DNA from 2 places in the Mesorhizobium sp. WSM4806 genome. Region 2 is predicted to be linked to the other one. Evidence: predicted binding sites of a transcription regulator. Region 2 holds the regulator's gene; the other holds the start of a gene.
What was found. The regulator LexA, encoded in region 2, represses DNA repair genes until DNA is damaged. The targets are predictions, from matches to a motif close to TGTTCNNNNTGTGTTCNG.
Positions count from the first base shown of each region.

Region 1 (3,420 bases), on a different contig from region 2:
CCATCCGTCCCGCCAAAGCCGATGCCGCCACTGACTGTGCTGCGCAACGGACCAAGCTGGGTGGCGACGACTTCCGTGCCGAAGGCGACGCTGATCTTGCTCGCAATGTCGTAAGCCTTCTCTTCAGTCATCCGCGACATGACGAGGACGAATTCCTCGCCGCCCAGCCGGAAGGCGTCGACGCCGGTCCTGGAGTATTTTCTGACGACAGCGGCGAAGCGGCGCAGAACCTGATCGCCAACCGGATGACCGAATACATCGTTCGTCTTCTTGAAATGGTCGAGGTCGAACATGGCGACGGACATGAACGGGCCGAAAATCCGCTCGCCGTAGAATGCCGTCAACGCCCGCCGGTTCATCAGCCCGGTCAATGGGTCGGTCATGGTCTCGGCCTTCAGTTCGATCTGCGCCTGCAAATGGTGCAGGGAGAGCGTCAATGCGCCGAGCCCCGTCATGCAGGCGACCGCCACGGCGGAATTCAACCGTTCGGCCCAGTTGTCGGGCGCAACGCCGAGCACCCATTGGCCCTTGACCAGCAGGACCGCGCCGCAAAGTCCGAAGGACAGCGCACAGACGCCGCTCAGGAGCGAAACGACCAGCAATATCCGGCGATCATGACCACCTTTGATCCAGAACATCACCCCGATAAGCGAGAGCAGCGCCGTTACCGTCGCGTAGGTGACGATGAAGCCGACGCCGTCAAAGCCCAGCGACGTCGCGCCTGCGCAAACCGCCATCGCAGCCAGGGTCGGCAAGATGGCGCGCCTGTAGTCATGGACGCCGAGATACTGCATGGCCGACAGGCAGAGGGTCAGAAGGCCCAGGCTGAGAAGCGCAAGTACAATCTGGCAAAGCCAGGGGCTGGGATGCTTGGCATAGTGCCAGAACAAGACCACATGTGCGACGAGCACGAGAATGCCGCACGCCACCGTCAGCACAAAGCGTGCCTGTGGCGCGGTGCACCAGATCGCAAACAGGGTGATGCTGAGGCACGTGCCCGACAGCGCTGCCGCAGCAGGAGCGAACTGTAATCCAACATGCGTAAGCGACAGCCTCTTCTCGGGTTCTGCCGCATTCTAGGTCAGCAGCAATCCGCGAATACCCTTTTTCGGCCAACCTTCCGGCGTAACCTCCGGACAAGGTTTACAAAGCGTCGATGCCCTCGGCCCATTTCCGCCGCTTGGTTGTCGAATGGTTTTGCAGTAAGAGGCTCTATCCTCGAACGTAACGGGAACCTCCGTCGCCTGCCCGCAAAAAGCGTGGCAGTATCGGGTGGTGATTCGCAGCATCGCAATCCAGGACCAGCATGAACGACAGCAACGATCTTTTCGGCAATTTGGACAAGCAGCCGCAACCGGTTCGCGCCACCGCGCGCCCGGCCGACCCGCTGGTGCAGGCGGCGAAGCGCCCGGCATCCCGCGACGGCAGCGAGAGCTACAGTGCCGCCGACATCGAGGTTCTGGAAGGGCTGGAGCCGGTGCGGCGGCGGCCCGGCATGTATATCGGCGGCACGGACGACAAGGCGATGCACCATCTGTTCGCCGAGGTCATCGACAATTCGATGGACGAGGCGGTCGCCGGCCACGCGACTTTCATCGATGTCGAGCTTTCGGCCGACGGATATCTGGCGGTGACCGACAATGGCCGCGGCATTCCGGTCGATCCGCATCCGAAATTCAAGAAGCCGGCGCTCGAAGTCATCATGACGACGCTGCATTCGGGCGGCAAGTTCGACAGCAAGGTCTACGAAACCTCGGGCGGCCTGCACGGCGTCGGCGTCTCCGTCGTCAACGCGCTGTCGGACCATCTCGAGGTCGAGGTCGCGCGCGGCCGCCAGCTCTATCGCCAGCGCTTTTCGCGCGGCGTTCCGGTGACCGGTCTGGAGCAGCTCGGCGAGGTGCATAACCGCCGCGGCACCAGGATACGCTTCCATCCCGACGAGCAGATCTTCGGCAAGGGTGCGGCGTTCGAGCCGGCGCGGCTCTACCGGATGACGCGCTCGAAAGCCTATCTGTTCGGTGGCGTCGAGATCCGCTGGACCTGCGACCCCTCGCTGATCAAGGAGAAGGACACGACGCCGGCCAAGGCCGAGTTCCATTTTCCCGGTGGCCTCAAGGATTATCTGAAAGCCTCGCTCGGCGACGAATTCCAGGTCACCCGCGAAATCTTTGCCGGCAAAAGCGACAGGCAAGGCGGCCACGGCTCGCTCGAATGGGCGGTGACCTGGTTCGGCGGCGACGGGTTCCTCAATTCCTACTGCAACACCATTCCGACCGGCGAAGGCGGCACCCACGAGGCCGGCTTCCGCAACGTCTTGACGCGCGGCCTGCGCGCCTATGCCGAGCTGGTCGGCAACAAGCGCGCTTCGATCGTCACCTCGGAAGACGTCATGATCTCGGCGGCGGGCATGCTGTCGGTGTTCATCCGCGAGCCGGAATTCGTCGGCCAGACCAAGGACCGGCTGGCGACGATCGAGGCGATCAGGATCGTCGAGGCCGCGATCCGCGACCCCTTCGACCACTGGCTGGCCGACAACCCGCAGGAAGCTTCGAAGCTGCTCGAATGGGTGATCGCGCGTGCTGACGAGCGGGTGCGCCGCCGCCAGGAGAAGGAAGTCTCGCGCAAGAGCGCGGTGCGCAAGCTGCGCCTGCCCGGCAAGCTCGCCGACTGCACGCAGAATGCCGCGGCCGGCGCCGAGCTCTTCATCGTCGAGGGCGATTCGGCCGGCGGCTCGGCGAAACAGGCGCGCGACCGCGCCAGCCAGGCAGTGCTGCCGCTGCGCGGCAAGATTCTCAACGTCGCCAGCGCCGGCAACGACAAGCTGGCTGGCAACCAGCAGATTTCCGACCTGATCCAGGCGCTTGGCTGTGGCACGCGGTCAAAATACCGCGATCAGGATCTGCGCTACGACCGGGTCATCATCATGACCGACGCCGACGTCGACGGCGCCCACATCGCTTCGCTGCTGATCACCTTCTTCTATCAGGAGATGCCGAGCCTGGTCCGCGACGGCCATCTCTACCTGGCGGTGCCGCCGCTCTACTCGATCCGCCAAGGCGGCAAGGTCGCCTATGCCCGCGACGATGCGCACAAGGACGAACTGCTGCGCACCGAGTTCACCGGGCGCGGCAAGGTCGAAATCGGCCGCTTCAAGGGGTTGGGCGAAATGATGGCCGCCCAGCTCAAGGAAACCACCATGGACCCGAGAAAGCGCACGCTGCTCAGGGTCGACGTGATCGATGCCGAGGCGGCGACCAAGGATGCGGTCGACGCGCTGATGGGCACCAAGCCGGAAGCCCGCTTCCGCTTCATCCAGGAACGCGCGGAATTCGCCGAGACGGAAGTGCTGGACATCTGAGCTAACCCGCTCGCGTCGAATGCGGAGTTCCCGGAGTTCTTCGTGAAGGATAAGGCCTAAGC
Region 1 is NZ_JBVVQZ010000009.1:201,793-205,212, forward strand. It holds gene AC0L2M_RS16155 (GGDEF domain-containing protein) at 1-938, opposite strand, end outside; gene parE (DNA topoisomerase IV subunit B) at 1,307-3,358, shown strand; gene AC0L2M_RS16165 (DUF2336 domain-containing protein) at 3,415-3,420, opposite strand, start outside.
Region 1: the regulator LexA is predicted to act here: its motif matches at 1,219-1,236, upstream of parE (DNA topoisomerase IV subunit B).

Region 2 (3,420 bases):
CGTTAACCGCACGCCTTTCTTCGTCGATCGAGAAGGCGCGCGAAACCATCGCCGACCATATCAGGGACAGCATCGGTGGTGCCGAGGGGGAGATTGCCGCTGCGCTGATCGTCGGCGTGCGTGCCGGCATCCCCGAAGAGATAAACGAATCGATGCGGCGCACCGGCATCTACCACATCATCTCCATTTCCGGCCTGCACATGGCGCTTGTCGCCGGCACCGTCATGGGATTGCTGCGCGGCGCCTTTGCGCTGTTTCCCGACTTTTCGTCGCGCCGGCCGGTCAAGAAATATGCGGCTGCTGCCGCACTCGTCTCCATCGCTGCCTATCTGATCTTTTCCGGTATCGTGGTCGCGGCTGAACGCAGCTTCATCATGCTGGCGGTAATGCTTGTCGCCGTGCTGTTCGACCGGGCGGCACTCACCATGCGCAACCTGGCGATTTCGGCCATCGCCGTTATCGTCGTGTCGCCGCACGAGGTGGTCGGCGCAAGCTTCCAGATGTCGTTCGCCGCGACTGCGGCTCTCGTGGGCGCCTATGCCGGTTGGTCCGACTATCGTGCCGACAAGGCCAAGGCGCCGCGACAGCGACGGTCACCGGTCGCTTTCGTCACGCGCAAGCTCGTCGCCGGGGCAGGCACCATCGCAATGACGTCCATCATTGCCGGCAGCGCCACCGCGCTCTTCGCCATCTGGCACTTCCAGCGCGTCTCGCCGCTCAGCCTGTTCGCCAATCTGGCCGTCATGCCGATCGTCACGATCGTCATGTTCCTGGCCGTCCTCAGCGCCTTGGCAATGCCTTTCGGCCTCGACGGCCCTTTCCTCTACATGATGGGCAAGGGCCTGACGGCGATGATTGCAATTTCGGGATGGATCTCGGAGCGTTCGCCGGTCGATGCAGTCGGCCTGATTTCGTTGCAATCGGTTCTGCTGGTGACGGTCGCCCTGGTCATCGCCACGATGGCGACGACATGGCTGCGGCTTGCGGCACTTCCCTTTGCGCTCGCCGGCCTGCTGACGATTTCCGAGACGCGCACCCCCGACGTGCTGATCTCGGAGGATGCGCATCTGGTGGCGCTGCCGATCGGCGGCGGCGAACTTGCCGTCAACCGGATGCGTTCGAACGAATTCACCACCGACAACTGGAAACATGCGCTGGTTTCAACAACGATCGTCGAGCCGGAGACATTCGAAAAAGGAGATGTGCGGTTCGACATCGCCGACCCGGCCGACCTGCCGCCGGGAGCGCCTTTCACCTGCACTGCCGGCCTGTGCTTGGCCCGGCATCCGTCCGGCGCGCTCATTGCGCTCGCCGACAACCGCAAAACCGCGCGGCCGGCCTGTGCCTTTGCGGATTTGATCGTCATCGACGATGCCACAGCCTATTACAAACCCTGCCGCAACCCGCTGGTTCTCGTCGTCACCAAACGGCAGCTCGCTCGCATGGGCAGTGCCGCCGTCTTCTTCGATCCGCTATCGGCGACGACGCGCGCAGAAATCCGTTTTGCCGTCAGACAGCCATACAGGCCCTGGCATGAGCAGCGGCGGTTTTCGCGCGAGGCGAGGGGCCTGCCGCCATACCTCAGGGCCGAGAAACCCAAGAAGCCTGCCGTTCAGTAACGCCGGATCAGTCCGACGAGCTTGCCCTGCACCTTGACCCGGTCCGGCCCGAAGATGCGCGTCTCGTAGGCCGGATTGGCGGCTTCCAGTGCGATCGAGGCACCTTTGCGGCGGAATCGCTTCAGCGTCGCTTCCTCCTCGTCGACCAGAGCGACAATGATCTCGCCAGGCTGGGCGGTGTCGGCGTTGCGGATGATGACCGTGTCGCCGTCGAAGATGCCGGCCTCGATCATCGAATCACCCTTGACCTCCAGCGCGTAGTGCGTGCCGCCGGTGATCATGTCCGGTGGCACCGAGATCGAATGCGTCTGGTGCTGGATGGCGTCGATCGGCACACCGGCAGCGATGCGGCCCATCACCGGTATGGAGACGGTGGCAACGACGTCGTCGTCATTGCCGGCCGCACGCATGCGCGAAGGCGCCGGCTTGATCTGCCGTCCGAGGCCGCCCTGTCCAAGGCCGCCTTGCCCAAGGCTGCCTTGAATGACGCTCGGCGAGAATTTGCGCGCCGCATTGAGGCCCGGCGCGATCGAATCGGGCAGGCGCAGCACCTCCAGCGCGCGGGCGCGGTTGGGCAGGCGGCGAATGAAACCGCGTTCCTCCAGCGCCGTGATCAGCCGGTGGATCCCCGATTTGGAGGCGAGGTCGAGCGCTTCCTTCATCTCGTCGAACGAGGGCGGAATGCCGCTTTCCTTCAGCCGCTCGTGGATGAACATCAGCAGTTCATGTTGTTTGCGTGTCAGCATCGCGACCCCCAACAGAATCAGAAAAACAAACCCAGAACAAACACTATCTGTTCCAGTTGTGTTCCGCAACCATTTAAAGTTTAATGAATGTGTTGACGCTTTGTTCAGCGTAGCATCAGCACGCTGCAGGCGGCGCCCGCTGCGGCCGCGGGAGCGAATGGCTCGCGCACGACCAGTCCGTTGGCGTCGGCCAGCATTCTGAGCATCGAGGAATCCTGGATACTGAACGGCGTTGCCTCAAGCGTGCCGGCTTCTTCCTTCACCACCGCGCGTACATAGTCCTGTCTGAGATCGTTGGCCGGCATGGCGGCGCCAAGCCGCGCCTGACGCATGTCCTGGCGGAAAGCGCGGCCGCCGAGCCGCGCCAGCAGCGGCTTCAGAAAGAGCTGCGTGCAGACCAGGCTGGCCACCGGATTGCCGGGCAGGCCGATGCAGCGGATGTCGCCCAGCCGCCCGAACATCAGTGGCTTGCCGGGCCGCATGGCGATTTTCCAGAAATCGAGCGCCATGCCTTCACCGGTCAGCACGTCATGGACGAGGTCGTGGTCGCCGACCGAGGCGCCGCCCAGCGTAACGATGACGTCCGCGCCTGCGGCGACGGCTTTTTTCACCAGCGCGGCGATCGCCTCCTTGCGGTCGGGGGCGATGCCGAGATCGAGTGCGCAGGCGCCGACCGAGCGGGCCGCGGCGGCGACGCCATAGGCATTGGAGGAGATGATCTGGTCGGGGCCAAGGTCGCTGCCCGGCGGCAGCAATTCGTCGCCGGTGGCGATGATGGCGACCAGCGGCCGTTTCACCACGCTGACCTGTTGGTGGTTGGCCGATGCCGCCAGCGACAATGCCGCCGGATCAAGCAGGCGGCCTTTCTCCAGCAGCGCGTCGCCCTGCGAGAAATCGAGCCCGAGGCGGCGGATGTTGCGGCCTTCAACCGTCGGCGCGGTCACTTCGACGATGCCGCCGCCGAGGTCGCGGACATTCTCCTGGATGACGATGGTGTCGGCGCCAGCGGGAAGCGGCGCGCCGGTGAAGATGCGCACGGCCTGCGCCGGGCCGAC
Region 2 is NZ_JBVVQZ010000041.1:3,947-7,366, forward strand. It holds gene AC0L2M_RS33930 (ComEC/Rec2 family competence protein) at 1-1,619, shown strand, start outside; gene lexA (transcriptional repressor LexA) at 1,613-2,365, opposite strand; gene AC0L2M_RS33940 (molybdopterin molybdotransferase MoeA) at 2,470-3,420, opposite strand, start outside.